2 regions of the Methyloversatilis discipulorum genome follow, and region 2 is predicted to be linked to the other one. Evidence: predicted binding sites of a transcription regulator. Region 2 holds the regulator's gene; the other holds the start of a gene.
The links. Region 2 encodes FliA, which starts transcription of late flagellar genes. Its sites were predicted from a motif close to CTAAAGTTNNCNNAAANNNTGCCGATANNA; they were not measured.
Positions count from the first base shown of each region.

Region 1: the regulator FliA is predicted to act here: its motif matches at 8,543-8,572, upstream of METFAM1_RS0100395 (flagellin N-terminal helical domain-containing protein).

Region 1 covers NZ_AZUP01000001.1:78,756-89,624, reverse strand. Annotated here, with positions in the region: gene METFAM1_RS0100445 (nuclear transport factor 2 family protein) at 1-414, shown strand, start outside; gene METFAM1_RS0100440 (L,D-transpeptidase family protein) at 411-1,640, shown strand; gene METFAM1_RS0100435 (peptidylprolyl isomerase) at 1,696-2,271, shown strand; gene METFAM1_RS0100430 (peptidylprolyl isomerase) at 2,307-2,795, shown strand; gene METFAM1_RS0100425 (UDP-2,3-diacylglucosamine diphosphatase) at 2,811-3,569, shown strand; gene METFAM1_RS0100420 (hypothetical protein) at 3,581-4,006, shown strand; tRNA gene METFAM1_RS0100415 (tRNA-Thr) at 4,077-4,152, opposite strand; gene METFAM1_RS0100410 (hybrid sensor histidine kinase/response regulator) at 4,295-5,815, shown strand; gene METFAM1_RS0100405 (response regulator) at 5,812-6,450, shown strand; gene METFAM1_RS0100400 (GGDEF domain-containing protein) at 6,624-8,318, shown strand; gene METFAM1_RS0100395 (flagellin N-terminal helical domain-containing protein) at 8,651-9,844, shown strand; gene METFAM1_RS20045 (flagellar protein FlaG) at 9,910-10,260, shown strand; gene fliD (flagellar filament capping protein FliD) at 10,271-10,869, shown strand, end outside.
Region 2 covers NZ_AZUP01000001.1:4,233,665-4,244,533, forward strand. Annotated here, with positions in the region: gene flhA (flagellar biosynthesis protein FlhA) at 125-2,233, shown strand; gene flhF (flagellar biosynthesis GTPase FlhF) at 2,230-3,759, shown strand; gene METFAM1_RS0119690 (MinD/ParA family ATP-binding protein) at 3,752-4,639, shown strand; gene METFAM1_RS0119695 (RNA polymerase sigma factor FliA) at 4,672-5,388, shown strand; gene METFAM1_RS0119700 (flagellar motor protein) at 5,400-6,158, shown strand; gene METFAM1_RS0119705 (flagellar motor protein MotB) at 6,155-6,991, shown strand; gene METFAM1_RS0119710 (Spy/CpxP family protein refolding chaperone) at 6,992-7,546, opposite strand; gene METFAM1_RS0119715 (flagellar protein FlgN) at 7,664-8,158, opposite strand; gene flgM (flagellar biosynthesis anti-sigma factor FlgM) at 8,158-8,472, opposite strand; gene flgA (flagellar basal body P-ring formation chaperone FlgA) at 8,615-9,295, opposite strand; gene flgB (flagellar basal body rod protein FlgB) at 9,606-10,013, shown strand; gene flgC (flagellar basal body rod protein FlgC) at 10,038-10,439, shown strand; gene METFAM1_RS0119740 (flagellar hook assembly protein FlgD) at 10,450-10,869, shown strand, end outside.

The DNA.
Region 1 (10,869 bases), 4.2 Mb from region 2:
TCCGCACCAGCGCCGGCCGCCGCAGTGCCCGAAGCGCCGGCGAAGGCCGCCGCACCGACCGCTGCCACACCCCCTGTTGCCGAACTGAGCCGCACCGTGCAGGACTGGGCAGCCGCCTGGTCACGCAAGGACGTGAAGAGCTACCTCGGCTACTACGCCGCCGACTTCAAGGTACCGGACGGCAAACCCCGCAGCGCGTGGGAAGCGGAGCGCCGCTCGCGCATCGCCAAGCCGGGCGCAATCGAGGTGCGTGTCGAGAACGTGAAGGTGAAGTCCGTCGCCGCCGACCGTGCCGACGCCACCTTCCGCCAGCATTACAAGGCGGTCGGCCTGAAGACCAGCACGACCAAGACGCTGACGCTGGTGCGCCGCGACGGCCGCTGGCTGATCCAGCAGGAGCGGGTCGGCGGATGAGCACGACCCCGGTCGCCCGCAGCCGCGCGCTCACACGCGTGCTGCGCAACGCCCTTTTCCTGTCCTCGCTGTGCGTGCCGCTGGCCATCGGCTCCGGCCAGTCGGGCAACGCTGTCCGCTATTCCGACAGTGGTCCCGAACCGATGCTCGAACAGGTGTTCCGCCAGATCGAAAGCAAACGGCTCGACCTCGCGCTGGAACAGGTCGATGCCCTGCTCCACATCTGGCCGAATTTCCGTCTCGCCCACCTGATACGCGGTGACCTGCTGATGGCCCGTGCCAGCGCGCTGACTACGATAGGCAACGCACCGAATGCGCCGGCCGAGCGCCTGGCCGACCTGCGCGACGAGGCGATCGCGCGCATCCGCGCCTACCGCGACAAGCCGCCGGTCGATCGCGTACCGCGCTACCTGATGCAACTGCCGGCGGACCAGCGCCACGCGCTGGTGGTCGATGCGCGACGTTCGCGCCTCTACCTGTACGAGAACGTCGACGGCAAGCCGCGCTTCGTCGCCGACTGGTATGTGTCGCACGGTCGCCTCGGCATCGAGAAAATGCGCGAGGGCGACAAGAAGACGCCGCTCGGCGTCTATCAGGTGACCGGCTTCCTGCCGCCGGAGAAGCTGACCGATTTCTATGGCGCGGGCGCATTGCCGATCAACTACCCGAACGCCTGGGACCGCAAGCAGGGGCGCAACGGCCACGGCATCTGGCTGCATGGCGTGCCGTCCGACACCTTCTCGCGGCCACCGCGTGCCTCGGACGGCTGCGTCGTGCTGGCCAATCCGGATTTCCAGGCGCTGAACGGATATGTACAGGGCGCGCCGGTGCCGGTGGTGATCAGCGATCAGGTCGAATGGCTGACGCTGGACGACTGGCAGGCAGAGCGCGCCGAATTCAACCGCGCGCTCGAACAGTGGCGCGTCGACTGGGAAAGCCGCGACACCGATCGCCTGCTGTCGCACTACTCTCCTCAGTTCAGCGCCGACGGCAAGAACTTCGACGCCTTCGCGAAGAACAAGCGCGAGGTCAATGCGGCGAAGAAATGGATCAAGGTCGGCGTGCGCAATCTGAGCACCTTCCGCAATCCCGGCCGGGACCACCTGGTGGTTGTCACCTTCGAACAGGACTACCGCAGCGATAATCTCAGCAACGTGATGCGCAAGCAGCAGTACTGGCAGAAGGAAAACGGCCGCTGGCGCATCGTCTTCGAGGGCTCGGCCTGAACCGGCCGCCGCTCCACCTGTCTTTCACGCTTCCCACCCACACGGAGTCACCCGCATGAAGAAGTTCCTGTTCGGCCTGCTGGCCGGCCTGCTGCCGCTGTTCGCCCTCGCCGCCAACCCGCAGGTCGAAATGAAGACCAGCCAGGGCACCATCGTGATCGAGCTGTTCCCGGAGGCCGCGCCGGCCACGGTCGACAATTTCGTCGAATATGTGAAAGCTGGTTTCTACGACGGTCTGATCTTCCATCGCGTGATCAACGGCTTCATGATTCAGGGCGGCGGTTTCGACCCGCAGATGAACCAGAAGGCCACCCGCGCGCCGGTGAAGAACGAGGCGCAACGGGCGCTCGACAAGGGCGTGCGCAATGCGCCGGGTACGCTCGCCATGGCACGCACCAACGACCCGCACTCGGCGACGGCGCAGTTCTTCATCAATCTGGTCGATAACCGCATGCTCGACTACCCGTCACGCGACGGCTACGGCTACACCGCATTCGCCAAGGTCATCAAGGGCATGGAAGTCGTGAACAACATCGCCACGGTGCGCACCGGCAACGCCGGCATGCACCAGGACGTGCCGCTGACGCCGGTGGTCATCCAGTCCGTCCGCGTCCTCGAAGCCAAACCCTGACCGCCGCGCAAGCGGCCCCAACCGGAGAACACAACATGGTCAAACTGCACACCAATCACGGCGTCATCACGCTCGAACTGGACGCCGAAAAGGCCCCGCAGACGGTCGCCAACTTCCTCGCCTACGTCGAGGCCGGTCACTACAACAACACCATCTTCCACCGCGTGATCGGCAACTTCATGATCCAGGGCGGCGGCTTCGAACCCGGCATGAAGCAGAAGGACACCCAGGCACCGATCAAGAACGAAGCCGGCAACGGTCTTTCGAACACGGTCGGCACCATCGCCATGGCGCGCACCTCGGACCCGCACTCGGCGACCGCCCAGTTCTTCATCAACGTCGGCGACAACCTGTTTCTCGACAAGGAACAGTCGCAGGACGGCTGGGGCTACTGCGTGTTCGGCCGCGTCACCGACGGCATGGACGTGGTGAACAAGATCAAGGGCGTGGCCACCGGCCGCTCCGGCTTCCACCAGGACGTGCCGAAGGAAGACGTGGTGATCGAACGCGCCGAAGTGGCGTAACACCGCGTGCGTGGCATGGACCTGCTCTGTTCCGATCTTCACCTGTCCGCCGCCACGCCTGCACTGAACGCAGCCTTCGTGGCACTGCTCGAAGGTCGCGCGCGCGACGCGCAGCGCGTGTTCCTGCTCGGCGATCTGTTCGAAGCCTGGGCTGGCGACGAGGACGTCGACGACCCGGCGGTGCGTCCGGTGGTCCGTGCTCTGCGGGCGCTGCACGAGCGCGACATCGAACTGCACGTGCTGCCTGGCAATCGCGACTTTCTGCTCGGCGCGGGCTTCACTGCGGCCACCGGTGCGCGCATCCATGGCGACTGGCTGATCGCCGACATCGGCGGCGATCACACGCTGCTGCTGCACGGCGACACGCTGTGCACCGACGACCTGCCCTATATGCAGTTCCGCCAGATGGTGCGCAACCCGCAGTGGCAGGCCGCCTTCCTCGCGAAACCGCTGGCCGAGCGCCATGCGATCGCCGAGGACATGCGCCGGCGCAGCAAGGAAGCCACGGCCGGCAAGGGTGAATACCTGATGGACGCCAACGCCGAGGCGATCGCATCGATGTTCCGCCACCACGACGTCGCGCGAATGATCCACGGTCACACGCACCGGCCGGCCCGTCATCTGCACGAAGTCGATGGCAGGCCCTGCGTGCGGCACGTGCTGGCCGACTGGCGTGACCGCGCCTGCTGGTTCGAGGCCGACGACAGCGGCTTGCGCGCCTTCACCACCGACGATGCGGGCGCACCGTTGCCGGACACCCGCTACACCGCTTGAGGAGACCTTAGATGAGCACTTCTGAACTGCGCATCCGCCTGACCGCCGACGGCCGCATCGAGTGCCGCAAGGGCGATGCCGCCCCGGCGATCACGCTGGACCCGGACTTCTTCGGCAATCCCGATTCGGCCGAGGCCCAGCGCGCTCTGGGCCGCTTCGTCTTCGCCGTGCTGCAGGGCGCGACGCCTGCGGCCGACGCTGACGCCCCTGCAGCGGCCGACCCGAACAGCCCGGACGCGCTGTACCAGAACTTCGTCACGCTGCAGAGCGAAGCGATGAAGAGCTACTCGGCCAATATGCTGGCAATGGCTGAACAGGCGCTGCAGCAGTCCGCCGCCGCCGGCTTCGGGCCGGCCGTCGAGGCGATGAAGGACTGGCCGTCGATCCGCACCGTCGCCGACATGCTGATCGCGCGCGGACCGGAACAGAAGAGCTGAGCGCCCTGCTGACCGCAGCGGCGACGGATGTGAAAAAGGCCGATTCGAAGGAATCGGCCTTTCTCCTTATTGGTGCCGCTTGTCGGAATCGAACTGACGACCTACCGCTTACAAGGCGGTTGCTCTACCAACTGAGCTAAAGCGGCGAGTCGCGGATTATATCGCTGCCGTCGCCTGTCGCGGCGCTGTCGCTGCGCAATGTGCATGGATTAAACTGCAGGGCACTACAACAATGCCTTCGCGCGTCAGCGCGGCGTGCCGTTCGCCGCGGACGAAGGCCCTGATCCGATGCCCGATCCCGTCACGCCTGTTCTGACCGCCCAGCGCACGCTCGATGTCCTGCTGATCGAGGACTCCGAGGACGACGCGGTGCTGCTGCTGCATCGCTTCCGCCAGGCCGGCTACACCGTGCGCTCGATCCGCGTGGAGGACGAGAAGGGGCTGCGCGCCGCGTTGCGCTCGGGTTCCTGGGACGTCGTACTGTCCGATCACAACATGCCTCAGTTCTCGGCCATGGCGGCGCTGGGCATCCTGCAGGAACTGGGGCTGGATCTGCCCTTCATCATCGTGTCCGGCGTGATCGAGGAAGACATCGCGGTGTCGGCGATGCGCGCCGGCGCCCACGATTACCTGAGCAAGACCAATCTCGACCGCCTGGTACCGGCGGTCGAGCGCGAAATGCGCGAGGCGCGCAACCGCGCCGAGCGGCACAGTGCGCTCGACGCCGTGCGCGACAGCGAAGCACGCTTTCGCGCGCTGGCCGCCAACATCCCCGGCATGGTGTTCCAGTTGCTGCGCCACGACGACGGCGGCTGGCGCTTCCTGTTCGTCAGCGACGGTTGCCTCGCCCTGCTCGCGCTGAAGCCGTCTGAACTGATCGCCCAACCCGGTCGCTTCCTCGAAATGGTGCTGCCGGAAGACATGCCGGAACTGAACCGCGCGATGAAGCAGTCGGCGCAGTCGCAATCGACGGTGAACTGGGAAGGCCGTATCCGGCTGCCGGACGGCGACGTGAAATGGGTGAACCTGCGCTCGTCGCCGCGCCTGCTCGCCTCAGGCGTGCCGATCTGGGAAGGCATCGTTTCCAACATCACGCAGAGCAAGCTGACCGAGCGAGAACTTCGCCAGTCTCGTGGACAGCTCGCCGAGCTGTCTTCGCATCTGCAGATGGCGAAGGAAGAGGAACGCGAACGGATCGCGCGCGACATCCACGACGAACTGGGCGGCCTGCTGGTGGCGCTGAAGTTCGAGGTGTCGCTGCTGGCGAACAAGACCGCCGCAGACCCCGACGCCATCCGCGCGCGTTCGCAGAGCATGGGCAAGCTGGTGGATGACGCGATCACCACGGTCGGCCGCATCGCACGCGAACTGCGCCCGGGCATCCTGAAGGAGTTCGGGCTGGCGCCGGCGATCGAGAGCCATGCCGAGGATTTTTCGGCGCGCACTGGCCTGCAGTGCGAACTGCTGTGCATCGACCACGACATCGAGCCGGACGAGGAAACGGCGATCGCGCTGTTCCGCGTGTTCCAGGAAGCGCTGACCAATGTGTCCAAGCACGCGCAGGCGCACAAGGTCGAAGTCAGGCTGACGCAGGAAGACGACGACATCGTGCTGGAAATCGCCGACGATGGTCGCGGTCTTGCGCCCACCGATCTGAACAAGCCCAAATCATTCGGCCTGCGCGGCATACGCGAGCGGGTCGCCCATCTGAACGGCCGCTTCGAGGCGAGCGGCCGCGACGGCGGCGGCACCCGGCTGCTGCTGCGCGTACCGGCCTGCCGCCGCACCGTACTGGAGTTCGCACGATGAGCAGCATCCGCATCCTGATCGCCGACGACCACGCCATCGTGCGCTCGGGTCTGCGCCAGATCCTGTCCGACAGCCCCGACCTGGTGGTCACCGGCGAGGCGGAGAACGGCGTCGAGGCGATGCACAAGCTGCGCGACGGCAGTTTCGACATGGTACTGATGGACGTATCCATGCCCGACCGCAACGGCATCGACACGCTGAAGCTGGTACGCAAGGAGTTTCCCAAACTGCCGGTGCTGGTGCTGTCGATGCACCCGGAAGACCAGTACGCCATCCGCGCGCTGAAGGCCGGCGCCTCGGGCTACCTGACCAAGCAGAGTGCGCCGGAACAGCTGGTGACCGCCATCCGTCAGGTCGCCAGCGGCAAGAAGTACGTGTCGCCGACGCTGGCGATGGAACTGGCCAACGCCATCACCGACGACAGCGAGCGCCCGCCGCACGAAAAGCTGTCCGACCGCGAGTACCAGACGCTGGTGATGATCGCCTCGGGCAAGACGCTGACCCAGATCGGCGAGGAACTGAATCTGAGCGTCAAGACGGTCAGCGTCTATCGTGCCCGCCTGCTGGAGAAGATGCGCATGAAGAACAATGCCGAACTGACCCACTACGGTCTCAAGCACGGCCTGGTTGACTGAACATCGGTCGCACAGGCGTTGCAGCGCCGTGTGACAAATTTTGCACGGCTTCCCCCTAAAGGCCTCAGGGCGATTGCCGTAGTTTGCATTCGTTACAAACCGTTAATACCTCGCACATGTCAGACGCCATGCAGCCGCTCGAAATCGCTCGTGAAGCCCTGCGGCGGCTTGCCATGCGTCAACTGCAGCCGACGCCGGAGAACTATCGCGCGCTGTACCACGAGATCGCCGGCACCAAGCCGGAGGACCTCTTTCCCGAGCGCGCGCTGAAGCTGGTCTGCAGCACGCTGCCGCGGCTCAACCAGGCGCAGATCGAGTTCGTGCAGCGCCTCGAAAGCGCGGTCACCAGCCGCAGCTGGTCGGCGATCAGCGGGTCTCTGGTCGGGCTGCTGCGCGCCCAGGCGGCACCGCAGCGCAAATGGACCGCCCTGCTCAAGGATGTGTTCAAGCAGCTCGAACGCAACCACGCGACGCTGACCTTCGCACAGAAGCATCAGGCCTTGCAGCAGGTGCTTGATTCGTCCAACGGCGAGCTTGATGCGCTGTACTCGCGCATGAGCGCGCTGGCCGACAAATGGGAATCGGCCGAGGACGGCAAGGCCGCGTCGGCGGTGCAACTGGTCGCCGACAGCGCAGCACCGACCGACAACAGCGACGCCGCACTGCGCGACCTGTTCGCGCGTACGCTCGAAGGCGTCGTCGCCAGCCTGCTCATTACCGCCCCCGAACTGCGCGACGAAGCGATCGAACTGGGCAAGGTGCTGCGCGAAGTACGAGACATGCGCGGTGTGGATGACCTTGCGTCCAAGCTGCGCAATCTCATCTACCGCCTGAACTGGGTGGTCGACGATCAGGCGGAAATCCGTACCGGCCTGCTTTCGCTGCTCGACCTGCTACTGCGAAACATCAGCGATCTCGTCATCGACGACCGCTGGATGCGCGGCCAGATCGATGCATTGCGCGGCCTGTGCGATCACCCGATCAGTGCGCGCGAGCTCGACGAAGTCGAGCGCCGCCTGCGCGAGGTGATCGAACGACAGGGCTCGCTGCGCGGCAATATCGACGACGCCAAGCACCAGATCAAACTGATGCTGGCGGGCTTCGTCGAGCAGTTGGGCAGCTTCACCGACGCCACGTCCGGCTTCGGCGACAAGATGGAAGGCTATGCGCGCACCATTGCGGAAGCCGACGACATCGGCGCGCTGCAGGGCGTGATCGCGGACGTGATCACCGCGACGCACGAAATGCGCGCCACCACGGAACGTTCGCGCAACGAGGTCGACACCATGCGCGATCGCGTGCGTGCGGCCGAAGCCGAGATCGAGCGTCTGCAGATCGAACTCGAACAGACCAGCGAGAAGATGCGCCACGACCCGCTGACCGGCGCGCTCAACCGCAAGGGTCTGGAAGAGTCCTATGCGAAAGAGGTGTCGCGCGCATCGCGCCGCGGCACCCAGCTCTGTCTGGCCGTGCTCGATATCGACAACTTCAAGCGCCTGAACGACACCTACGGCCATAACACCGGTGACGATGCCCTGCTGCATCTGGTCGCCACGGTGCGCGACTGCCTGCGCCCGCACGACACGCTGTCGCGTTATGGCGGCGAGGAGTTCGTCATACTGCTGCCGGAGACTTCGGTCGATGACTCGGTCGTCGTGCTGCAGCGACTGCAGCGTGAACTGACCAAGCGCTACTTCCTCGCCAACAATGACAAGCTGCTGATCACCTTCAGCGCAGGTGTCACCGTCGTGCAGCAGGACGAAGCCCAGAGTTCGGCAATCGAACGCGCCGACGTCGCGATGTATCAGGCCAAGGCGACCGGCAAGAACCGCGTCGTCGTCGCACCGGGCGCCGCCATCGCCGCCTGAACGCCGCTGCGTCCCCTGCGCAGCGGCAATCACAATTGGTAACAGTTGAAATCAAGCGCTGACGCGGCTTTCCGGGCGAATTTCACGCCATCCCCAAAGCACAAGGCACTCTTCGGGGCAACCCTAAAGTTTTTGCCCCTCGAACCTACACCGCAGCGGCAAGCCATTTCGCGATGCCTGCGCCTGAAAGCCACGAGCACAAAGGCTTTCATTGAGATAGCGGCCTAAAGTTTTCTCTCCCCTCTCCGTTACTTGAATCATCGGCGACATCAACATCGGGTCATGCAACCCAGGGCGCCGTAACTACACCACTTCGTGACAGGAGAAAGAAAATGCCGCAAATCATCAACACCAACGTTGCCTCGCTCACCGCTCAGCGCAACCTCAATTCCTCGCAGAATTCGCTCGCCACTTCGCTGCAGCGTCTGTCGTCCGGTCTGCGCATCAACAGCGCCCGTGACGATGCCGCTGGTCTGGCGATTTCGCAGCGCATGAATGCACAGGTCAAGTCGCTGAACCAAGCTGCCCGTAACGCCAGCGACGGTATCTCGATGATCCAGACCGCTGAAGGCGGCATGTCGCAGATCCAGGACATGCTCATCCGCATGAAGGAACTGGCCACCCAGGGTTCGAACTCGACGCTGGCCGACGCAGAGCGCTCCTTCATCGCCGACGAAATGACCCAGCTGCGCGACGAGATCAACAACATCTCGACCCGTACCAAGTTCAACGGCCAGCAGCTGCTGAACGGTTCCTTCGGCAAGGCACTCGACACCACCTCGACCGTACAAGGCGGTTTCAACCTGGCCACCTCCGGCACCGCCGCAGTGACCAAGGTCGACATCACCGGCGCCGCCGCCGGCACGACCTTCACCTTCGCCGATGCCAACACCGGCGAACTGACGCTGTCGGATGGCACGAACTCGCAGATGATCGACATCACCGCCCTGGCGCTGACCGCAGGCCAATCGTACGAGCTGAACTACAACGAGCTCGGCGTGAAGGTGACGATCAAGGCTTCGGGTGCTGAGACCGGCGCCAACATCGCTGCCGACCTCGACGCAGGCACCATCATCACGACCGCTGCCACTGGCGCTGAAATCCAGGTCGGTGCTGACGACGCTGCCGACAACCGCCTGACGCTGACCTTCGGCGACACGCGTATCAACGCCACTTCGGCCGACGCCCGCATGGTCGCCCTGGACACCGACATCACCGCCTTCACCGGCGCCACCACGGCCGCCAACTCGCAGGCGCTGCTGACCTCGGTCGAAGACGCACTGACCTACGTGTCGGAACAGCGTGCCGCCCTCGGTGCCCAGCAGAACCGCCTCGACTACACCGTAGCCAACCTGCAAACGCAAGCGGAAAACATCTCCGCCTCGAAGAGCCGCATCACCGACGCCGACTTCGCTGCCGAAACCGCCAACCTGACCCGCGCGCAGATTCTGCAGCAGGCCGGTACCGCGATGCTGGCGCAAGCCAACTCGCTGCCGCAGAACGTGCTGAGCCTGCTCCGCGGCTGATCGCGTAAGGCAGTAAAGAGGGGGCGCGGGCGACCGCGCCCCCCACCCAGCAAAGGGAGAATGTCATGGCCATACAGCCTATCCCGAACAGCGCAACGATCTCTGCCCCGGGCGTCCAGGCGACCACCGGGGCAAAGCCCGTTATGCCGGAGAGCAAGAAGGCGGAAGCGCAGCCCACTGAGGCAGCGCTCAGCAACGAACAGATCGAACAGACGGTGGACGAGATTCGCCGCAGGATCGAACCGGTGGCACAGAACCTGCTCTTCACGATCGACAAAGACACAGGGAAAACCATCGTGCGGCTGATCGACTCGACCACCAAGGAAGTACTGCGGCAGATTCCTTCCGAAGAACTGATTGCGATTGCGCGGTCGCTCGGCAAGAGCCAGAGTGGACTGATCGAACGCAAGGCCTGAGGAGACTGCCATGGCATCGTCGCTCGCATTCGGTACCAACCTGGACATCAACTCCATCGTCACGCAGCTGATGACGGTAGAGCAGCGTCCGCTCACGCTGCTCGCGGAAAAGCAGGCCAAGCTCGAAACCAAGATTTCCAGCTACGGCATGATCAAGGGTGCGATGTCGACGCTGCAGACGGCAGCGGAAGCACTCGGCAAGGCGGAAATCTTTGCCTCCCGCAAGGCAACGATTGCCGACAGTGCGGTGGCAACGGTTGCCGCCTCGACGACGGCGACGCCCGGCAACTATTCAATCGAGGTGAGCAGCCTGGCCCGCTCGCAGGTCACCGCGTCGGCAGCTTTCGCCGGCGGCAGCACCGCGAACGTGGGCAGCGGCACGCTGACCATCGAACTGGGCAGCTACAGCGGCGGCGCATTCACCGCGAACCCCGACAAGACAGCGGTCAACATCGACATTTCCAGCGGCGCCGCGACGCTCGCCGACGTGCGTGACGCGATCAACGCGGCCGACGCCGGCGTGACGGCCTCCCTGCTCAACGACGGCACCGGCACCCGCCTCGTGCTGACCTCGCAGGATGGCGGCACCGCGAATACCGTGCGCATCAC
Region 2 (10,869 bases):
ACAGGAGCGCCCCCTGTTTGTAAGGGCGTTTTGCGCTGCGTAACAATCCAGTCGACCCAATAGCCGGGGAAAACCCCTCTTCTTTCTCCGGTTTGATGGACGTCACCTGCGATGAAATGTCGCCATGGCTACGTCCCTCTCGTTCCGTCAGGTCATCGGTTCCCCGAACATCGCCCAGATGGCTGCGCCGCTGCTCATCGTCCTCATCCTGTCGATGATGGTGCTGCCGTTGCCCACCTTCGTGCTGGACGTGTTTTTCACGTTCAACATCGCGATGTCGGTGATGGTGATGCTGGTGGCGCTCTATACGACAAAGGCGCTCGATTTCTCGGTATTTCCGTCGGTCCTGCTGGTGACCACGCTGCTGCGCCTGTCGCTGAACGTGGCGTCCACCCGGGTCGTTCTGCTCGAAGGCCACACCGGCCCGGATGCGGCCGGCAAGGTGATCGAAGCCTTCGGCCACTTCCTGGTCGGCGGCAACTACGCGGTCGGCATCATCGTTTTCATCATCCTGACCGTCATCAACTTCGTCGTCGTTACAAAAGGCGCCGGCCGGATCGCCGAGGTGGGCGCCCGCTTCACGCTGGACGCGATGCCCGGCAAGCAGATGGCGATCGACGCCGACCTGAACGCCGGTCTGATCGGTGAGGACGAAGCGCGCCGTCGCCGTAAGGAAATCGCCGACGAGGCGGATTTCTACGGTTCGATGGACGGTGCGTCCAAGTTCGTGCGTGGCGACGCGATCGCCGGCATCCTCATCCTGCTCATCAATATGGTGGGCGGCATGCTGATCGGTGTGATGGAGCACGACATGACTGCCGGCGGCGCAGCCAAGGCCTACGTGATGCTCACCATCGGCGACGGCCTGGTCGCGCAGATCCCGGCGCTGGTCATTTCGATCGCCGCCGGTCTGGTGGTGTCGCGCGTCGGTAACGACGGCGACGTGGGCGGTCAGGTGATCGGTCAGCTGTTCGGCGATCCGCGCGTACTGGGCATCTCGGCCGGCATCATGGGCCTGATGGGCATGATCCCCGGCATGCCCAACTTTGTTTTCCTGCTGATCGCCGCCGGCCTCGGATACCTTGCCTGGCGCGGCATGCAGAAGGCGGCATCGCCCAAGGTGAAGGAAGCGGCGGAGAAGAAAGCGGCCGAACAGGCGGCGGCGCAGTCGGTCACGCCGCCCGAACAGCAGGAAGCGGCATGGACCGATGTCGTCCCGGTCGACACGCTGGGTCTCGAAGTCGGCTACCGCCTCATTCCGCTGGTCGATCGCGGCCAGGACGGCGAGCTGCTCAAGCGCATCCGCGGCCTGCGCAAGAAGTTCGCGGCGGAGATCGGCTTCCTGACCGCGCCGGTGCACATCCGCGACAACCTCGAACTGAAGCCCAACGGCTACCGCATCACGCTCAAGGGCGTCGATGTCGGCAGCGGCGAGGCCTATCCGGGCAGCCTGATGGCGATCAATCCGGGCCGCGTCGCCGGCGCGCTGCCGGGCCGCGAAGCACGCGATCCGGCGTTCGGCCTGCCGGCCGTGTGGATCGAACAGGGCCTGCGCGAACAGGCGCACGCGCTTGGCTACACCGTGGTCGATGCGGCCACCGTGATCGCCACCCACCTGAACCACCTCATCCTGACCCACGCCGCCGAACTGTTCGGCCGTCAGGAAGCGCAGGCGCTGCTGGAACACGTCGCCCGCGATCAGCCCAAACTGGTCGAGGATCTGGTGCCGAAGGCGCTGCCGCTGGCGGTGGTGCAGCGCGTGCTGCAGAGCCTGCTCGAAGAGGGCGTGGCGATCCGCGACATGCGCTCCATCGTCGAAACGCTGGCCGAGTACGCGCCGCGCACGCAGGACCCGCTGGAGCTGACCTCGCGCGTCCGCGTGGCGCTGGGCCGCGCCATCGTGCAGCAGCTGTTCCCGGGCAATAACGACGTCCAGGTCATGGTGCTCGACCCGGGTCTGGAGCGCCTGATCGGTCAGGCGCTCGGTGGCGGCGGCGACGGTTCGGTGATCGAACCGGGCCTGGCCGACACGCTGATGAATGAAGTGGCGCGTACCGCGCAGAACCAGGAAGAAATGGGTCTGCCGGCCGTGCTGCTGGTGCCGGCGCCGCTGCGCTGGCTGCTGTCGCGCTTCCTGCGCCGGGCGGTGCCCAGCCTGAAAGTGCTCGCCAATTCCGAAGTTCCTGAAACACGCACCATCAAGGTGACCTCTGTCATCGGAGTCAAATCATGACGCCTCGCAAATATCTCGCTGCCTCCGCTCGCGACGCCCTGCGCCGCATCAAGGAAGACCTCGGCCCCGACGCCATCGTGCTGTCGAACCGACCGGTCGAGGGCGGCGTGGAAATACTCGCGCTGCCGGCGAATGCGCTGGAGGCCATGACTGCACCGACGAAGAAGCCGGCCGCAGCGCCAGTACCGGCGCCGGCGGCACCGGTGGCGCGTGCCGCCGCGCAGCCCGCCGCGCGCGCCGAAGCGCAGTCGGCGTTTCAGACCTCGTCCCGGCCCTACGGTGACGAGGATTTCGAGGTGACGCTGTCGAGCAGCCTGGCTGCGCGCAAGGTCGCACCGGCGCCGGCGCCGGCGCAGGAAGTGCGGGCGCCGAAGCCCTGGCAGCCGTACAAGCCGCGTCCGGCGACACCGAGCGAATTGCGCGATCTGGCACGCGGCCGTCAGCAGGCGCCGGCCAACGAGCACCTCGAAGCGCACGCTGAAGTGCCGCAGCGTCGTGCCGCACCGGCTGTCGAGACCGCACCGCGTCACACCGCGCAAGCGTCCGAGCCGGCGCCGCAGCTCGACGCCGCACTGCGCGAGGAACTGGGCAGCATCCGCCGCATGCTCGAACAGCAGCTGGCCGGTTTCGCCTGGGGCGAAATGTCGCGCAGCTCGCCGATCAAGACGACGCTGGCCGCCGAAATGCTCGAATCCGGCTTCAGCGCGGTGACCACCTATCGGCTGCTCGACCAGCTCAGCACCTCCGACTCGCTGGCTGCTGCGCGAAATGAACTGCGCACATTGATCGGCCGCGACCTGATCACGCTGAACTCCGACGCCGACATCATCGATCGCGGCGGTGTCTATGCGCTGGTCGGCCCGACTGGCGTCGGCAAGACCACCACCACCGCCAAGCTCGCCGCCCGCTGCGTGGTGCGCCACGGCGCCGACAAGGTGGCGCTGCTCACCACCGACGGCTACCGGATCGGCGCCCACGAACAGCTGCGCATCTACGGCCGCATCCTCGGCGTGCCGGTGCACGCGGTGCGCGACGCCTCCGACCTGCGCCGCATGCTGGTCGAACTGCGCGACAAGCACATGGTGCTGATCGACACCGTCGGCATGAGCCAGCGCGACCGCGCCGTCGCCGAGCAGATCGCCATGCTGTCGTCGAGCGGTGACGTACGCCGCCTGCTGCTGCTGAATTCGGTCGCCCGCGCCGACGCGCTGGATGACGTGGTGCGCGCCTACTCGTCGCCGAATGGCGGCGCCGATCTGGCTGGCGCCATCATCAGCAAGGTCGACGAATCGGTGACGCTGGGGCCGGTGCTCGACGTGCTGATGCGCCACGAACTGCCTCTTTACTACGTCGCCAACGGCCAGCGCGTGCCGGAAGATCTGCACCTGCCGAATCGCGCCTACTTGATGCACCGCGCCCTGCGTGCCGCCGGCGAAGAATCGTCGCAACACCTCTCGCCCCAGGACGCCGGCCTGTTGATGGCTGCCTCGCGTCGCGACCTGCGCAGCGAGGTGAGCCGTGGCTGATTTCATGCACGACCAGGCAGCCGGCCTGCGCGCCATGTTCCGCCGTTACCCGACGCAGCGCGTCGCCTTCGCCGGCGCGATGGACGGCGTCGGCAGTACCTCGATCGCGGTCGCCACCGCCATCGAGGCGGCCCGCAGCGGCCTGCGCGTGACACTGATCGACGAACACCAGGGCGCCGGCTCGGCGACCGCGCGGCTCGGCCTGACCTCGCGCATCGACCTGTTGCAGGCGATCAACCGCGACGTTGCGCTCGCCTCGGTGCGCATCGCCTCGCAACACGGCGTGGCCGTGGTGCCGGCAGCCCGTCTGGCCGCCGCGTCGAAACAGCTGAACCGCCTGCAGACCGAGGCGCTGGACGAAGCGCTGGTCGAACTGACCCGCGATACCGAACTGCTGGTGATCGACTGCGCGCTCGACGACGGTCAGCTGTCGGCGCTGGCCCGTCGTGCCGACCGGCTGGCAGTGATCACCGCCGCCTCCGGCGTCAGCATCACCGCCGCCTACGCGCTGATCAAGCGTCACCTCGCCGGCAATGCGCCGGTGACGGGCAGCGCGGCCCGCCCGGTGCATGTCGGCGTCAGCCGCGCGCGCTCGGTGGCCGACGCTCGCCAGGCCTTTGCCAGCCTGAATGGCGTGGTGAGCGAACACCTGGGCAGTGCGCTGCACTGGCTGGGCTGCCTGCCGAGCGGCTACCAGCGCCCGGTTTTCGCCACCGCGGGTGACGATGCCCTCAAGATCGGGCGCGATCTTGCCGAAAAGCTTTTCGTGACCCGCGAGGCGGAGAAAGCCGGTATGTTGTCGGCCCTGGACGACGCGCTCGCGGGTGACCGCAGCGACCGGGGAGGGCGTGCAGACGGATTCCCGGCCCAAGTGGCCTGACTGCACAAGCGACCCGCAGCAGAGGAAGAAACATGTACACCGCATCCGGAACACTGGACCGTGATCAGCTTGCCAAGCACTACGCGCCGCTGGTCAAGCGCATTGCCTACCACCTGATGGCCAAGTTGCCGGCCAGCGTGCAGGTCGAGGACATCATCCAGAACGGCATGCTGGGCCTGCTCGACGCGATGAGCCGCTACGAGGAAGGGCTGGGCGCGCAGTTCGAAACTTATGCCGTGCAGCGCATCCGCGGCGCCATGCTCGACGGCCTGCGCGAGAACGACTGGCTGCCGCGCAGCCTGCGCCGCGACATGCGCCGCATCGAAACCGCCATCCACACGCTGGAGCAGCAGAAGGGCCGTCAGCCGACCGAAGGCGAACTGGCCGAATCGCTCGGCATGCCGCTGCCCGAGTACCAGAAGATGCTGCAGGAAGCGCGCGGCTATCAGCTGGTCTATTTCGAGGACTTCACCGACGGCGACGACGATGATTACCTCGACCGCCACAGCGTCGGTACGGAAGATCTCGATCCGCTCGAACGACTGCTCGACAAGAATATGCGCGACGTGCTCGTGCGCGCCATCGGCGATCTGCCGGACCGCGAAAAGACGGTGATGGGCCTCTATTACGAAGAAGACCTGAACCTGCGCGAGATCGGCGAGATTCTCGGCGTATCCGAATCGCGCGTCTGCCAGCTGCACAGCCAGGCCATCGCCCGACTGCGCAGCCGCATCGCGGCGCGCGGCTAAGCGGAGTACGCGTGCGCGTCGATCGCATCAGCATCGCCGGCCTGCTGCTCGGTCTGGCTGCCATCATGCTCGGGCAGGTGCTCGAGGGCGGCAGCCTGTCGTCGCTTTTCCAGCCGGCCGCCTTCGTCATCGTGCTCGGTGGCACGCTGGGCGCGACCATGCTGCAGACCCGTTTTCCCATCTTCATGCGCGGCATGCGCATGGGGCGCTGGGCCTTCGTCGCGCCGTCGCAGGTGCCGGACGACATGATCCGCCGGTTGGTCGCCTGGGCCCAGTTGTCGCGGCGCGAGGGCATCCTGGCGCTGGAGAAGCAGGTCGGCAACGAAAGCGATCCGTTCTTCCGCAAGGGCGTGCAATTGCTGGTCGATGGTGCTGACGCGACCCGCCTGCGCGAGGTGATGGAGGTCGAGATCACCACCTACGAGAACACGCTGCGCCAGGCGGCGCGCGTGTGGGATTCGGCCGCCGGCTATTCGCCAACCATAGGCATCATGGGCGCGGTGCTGGGACTGATCCACGTGATGGAGAACCTCGGTGATCCGACCCGGCTCGGCGCCGGCATCGCCACCGCCTTCGTCGCCACCATCTACGGCGTCGGTGCGGCCAATCTGATTTTCCTGCCTATCGGTCGCAAGCTGCAGACCCACGTGTCGCAGCTCATCGCGGTGCGCGAAATCTTCGTCGATGGTCTGGTCGGCATCGCCAACGGCGACAACCCGCGCATCATCGAGGGCAGGCTGCTCGGCTACGTTGCTCAGGTGCCGGAGTGAGCGCGCCGCGCAAGCGTCGCTACGTGCCGGAGTCGGATGAGAATCACGACCGCTGGCTGGTGTCCTACGCCGATCTGGTCACCTTGCTGTTCGCCTTCTTTGTCGTGATGTACGCGATTTCCCAGGTCAGCGAGAGCAAGTACCGCGTGCTCAGCGCCTCGCTGACCAGCGCCTTCTCCGCCCGCGACGGCGTCCAGCTGATCGAGCTGCCTGCGGTGGCGCCGCCGCGCAGTGCGCTGCAGATTGAGCTCGATCAGGTCCGCCAGGCGCGTGCCGCCGCGAAAGAAAAAGAAAGGCGCGAACGTGCGCAGCGCACGATGACCGAGCTGACGCAGGCGCTGTCGGCGCTGACGCGCGACGGTCAGGCCACGGTCACCGACGGTGCGCTCGGCATCACCGTCGATCTCGACGCGACCTTCCTGTTCGGCCGTGGCGACGCGACGCTGGAACCCGCGGCGCGCGACATCATCGCGGCGGTGGCCGGCGTGCTGCTCTACAGCGATTTTCCGCTGGTGATCGAAGGACACACGGACAACGTGCTGGCCACCGGGCGTGGCATGTCGAACTGGTCGCTGTCGGCATTGCGCGCGGCGGCGGTGACCCAGGTGTTCGAGGAGCAGGGCATCATTCCGGCAAGGCTCACCGCGGCAGGACTTGCCGATCAGCGGCCGATTGCCGGCAACGACAGCGAAGAGGGGCGAGCGAAGAATCGTCGCGTATCCATCCGCATCGAAACGTACTCGACCGACCGCGCGGCGCTCAATGGCGCGCCGGCGAATGCGCCGGTCGAGGTGCCCGAGGGCAGCCTCGGCTCCAGCTTCCCCAGGCTCTGATCATTGCGCCCGCTCGCGGCGTCCGCCGGAAGGTGGGCCGCCGCGCTCGCCATGGCGGTCGCGCGCAGACCCGTCCTCTGCCCCGCGGCCGGGCAAACCGGAGTAAAGCGCCGGCACCGTGCCCGGCAGCAGCCGGTCGGCGACGCGCCGCTGGTTGGGGTCGAGCGTGCCGTACAGCAGTTCCGCCGCCTCGGCGATGTCTTCCATCGCGACCAGCCGGTTGCGAACCACATCGACCTTGCGACCTATCTGCCTCACTGCGTCGACGCGTGTGACGGGGCGCGGGTCCAGCCGCAGCTGGTCTGCCATCAGCGCGCCTATCGTCTCGCGGTAACGCTCCCACAGAGGCTGCTGAAGAGGAGTCAGCGACAAGCTCTGCTCCACCTCGGCCAGTTGCGTCTGCAGATCGTCGACGACACCGGCACTGCCGCCGCTGCGTGCCTCAGCCGGGGGGCCGCGTCGTGAGCGGTCGACGTCGCGGTCCGGTGCGGAGGCGCAGGCGGTCATCAGCAGCAGCACGAGGCTGAGCAGCGGGAGGGTGCGGGAAACGGGCATGGCATGTGGCCTGGGCTGTGGAACAGGCAGCCACGATGACAGCCACCGGCAAACACGCTGTGTCGCCGGGTCAAGCCATGTCGTGCGGGTGTAAGCGGGTGTTGCGCCCCGCCGTGCTCAGGCGCTGCCGAAAGAGCGACGGCTGGTGCGTGCCATCGCCTGACCGTCCGGCCCGTAGGTCGATGCCTGCTCGGCGGCCGACATCAGCACGGCAAGCGCCTGCTGGCTGGACTTCATCTGCGCGCGGATCATCAACCCGTTCGCCAGATTTGCGTCGTGTGCTTCGCGAGCCAGTTCGAGCAGGTCGGCAAAGGGTTTGCGGCAGGCGGTCCATTCCGGTCCGCTGGCGAACAGTGCGTCAATGTCGGCCTTCGCCGGCTTCACGCCGGCACGCGCAAGCAGCGCCGTGCGCGCATCGCCCAACTGCGCGAGGCGGCCGTAGACCTCCGACTTGCGTGCGGCAAGCACGGGCAGGGTATCGACATCACCGGATTCGAGCGCGCGGCGCTCGGCATCGAGATGGCCGATGGCCGCGCGCAAGGACGCGACCTCCTCGGTCATCAGTACGGACAGTCGCGCGGAAATCTGCGCGGCCAGTTCGTTCTGGGTCATCAGGTCGCCGGGCGCGTATTCAGCATCTGGCGCACGCTTTCGATCAGGCTGTCGGCCACGCGATCGGCGTTGACCTTGAAGCGACCGTCGGCAATGGCCTGCTTGATTTCATCGACGCGAGCGCTGTCGACCACCGGCACATTGGCAATGGTCGATTCGAGCTCGCGCAGACGCGAGGAGGTGCTCGAAACATCGACCTGGGCACCCGCGGAAGGCGTGGCCGAAGTCGAATTGGTCGGGGTGTTGCCCGACGAGTTGCGCGTGGTCGAAGTTGAAGTCGGACCAAGCGGCTTTCCAGTTCCGTCGATTTTCACGATGAACCCTTTCAGAAGACGTTCGATCGGTATTACGACGACGACACGACAAAACTTTAGAACTTTTTGTAGGGAGCCGTCTTACACCGATGCCTGATGCGCACTATATCAAGCACCGACGCGGCTGGCCGTCGAACAGACCCTAATAGATCACTTCGACGAGACCGCCCGGACGTGCTACGCCGCTCACCACCTGACCGCTGCCGGTGCGGATCTGCACTGTCTGGCCTGACTGCGCGGTGGCCAGCGCACGGCCATCGTGACTGACCGAGAAGCCGTTGCCGCGTGCGAACAGTTTCACGATCTGCCCCTGTTGCACGGCGACCGGTGCGCGCAGCCAGTCGGCGCGCAGCGGCTGGCCGGCACCGATGGCGACATTCACCGACTGCCCGACGGCCTGCTGAGGATCGGTAATCATGTTCGGCGGCAGTTCGGTGAGGTCGCCGCGCATGAAGGCGTAATCGCCGTCGGCCACCACCTGGCCACGGCCCAGCGCGCGCGCTGCGACGAGATAGTCACCTTCGATGCGAACGCGCGACGGAATGTAGACGGTCCAGTTGGCGCCGGCGAGGCAGCGTACGCCGACGCTGACGCGACCCCAGGGTCGGGCGCCCGGCGGCAGGAAGGGCTCGTGCGCCGTGCAGGCTGCCAACGCGATCCGCGCGTCCGGCTGGCCGACTTCGACCACAGCCTTGCCCGGCATGCTTGCCGCCTGCGCGGTCAGGTACTGGCTGACGGTAGCGCGCAGCGCCTCCGGTGAGGTCTGTGCCTGCGCGCTGGAGCACAGGGCAAGCAGCAGCATGAGAAGAGGACGGCGGAACATGGACGGATCTCCTGGCGATGGATGCATTCGATCACGCCGCTTGCAAGGTCGATGCCGGAAATAGCGGGTGAAGCACAGTTCTGTTCCGCTGCGCGGTGCCCGGAGCGAGCCGTGCGCCCGTTGCCGCAGGGAAAATCCTTTTCCGGCAAGGGTTTGAAGGCGGGTTGTTCGGTTTTGCGCGGCAAACCTTGCCGCTTCGAGGCGGCAGAAGACGAGGAAAGGCGGGGTGCGAACAGTCCTTTTTTGCCGTTTCCGGCAGCACCTCGGCGCTTAAAGTCATTGGCACGATAGCTGCAATGGACTGCACATCATGCCGACACCTCTCGACCGACATCTCAACCTGCATCAAGCCGCCCTCGGCGTGCGCGCCGCGCGCCAGCAGCAGCTGGCGTCGAACATCGCCAACGCCGATACGCCGCACTACAAGGCACGCGATATCGAGTTCCGGAGTGCGCTCGAAAGCGCGCTGGGCGGCAAGCTCGGTGGGCCGGTGGAACTGGCGCGTACTTCCAGCTCGCACATCGAAGCCAAGGGCAGCGGCGCACTTGATCAGTCGATGAAGTACCGCACCGAAACGCAGTCCAGCGTCGATGGCAACACGGTAGATATGGACGTCGAGCGCGCGGCATTCGCCGAGAACTCGGTGCAGTACGAAGCGCTGCTCACCTTCATCAGCGGTCGCCTGCGCACGATGCAGCAGGCGATCCAGGGCCAGTAAGGAGGCTGAACCATGGCAGGAAACATGTTCAACGTGTTCGGTATCGCCGGTTCGGCACTGACTGCGCAGTCGGTGCGACTGAACACGACGTCGAGCAATCTCGCCAACGCCGACTCCGTGACCACGGCCAACGGCCAGCCCTACCGCGCCAAGCAGGTGGTGTTCGAAATGAAGCCGATCGCCGACGGCGGCGAAGCCAGCGGTGTGCGCGTGACGCAGATCGTCGAGAGCGCGGCGCCGCTGCGCAGCACCTACGACCCGACCAACCCGGCTGCCAACGCCGACGGCTACGTGCAGATGCCCAACGTCAATGTCGTGGAGGAGATGGTCAACATGATTTCCGCCTCCCGCTCGTATCAGACCAACGCGGAAATGATGAATACCGCGAAGCAGCTGATGCTCAAGACCCTCACCATCGGACAGTAAGGACAACGCCATGGCTACCAATCCCGTCAATGGCAATTCTGCCGCCGACCTCTACAGCTCACTGAACACGACGCAGAAGCAGGCAACGTCAGAACTCGATGCGGCGCAGAACCGCTTCCTGATGCTGCTCACCACGCAGCTCAGAATGCAGGATCCGCTCAGCCCGATGGACAACGCGCAGGTCACCTCGCAGCTGGCGCAGATCAGCACCGTCGATGGCATCACCAAGCTCAACAGCACGCTGGAAAAGATGATGGAGAGCACCAGCGATGCGCAGCACCTGCAGGCGACGGCGCTGGTCGGCCACGCGGTGCTGATCGAAGGTTCGGACCTGAAGCTGGTCGAGGGGCAGTCGATGGGGGGGGTCGAGCTGACCACTCCGGCCGACGATGTCGTCGTCACCATCAAGGGTGCGAATGGCGTGATCGTC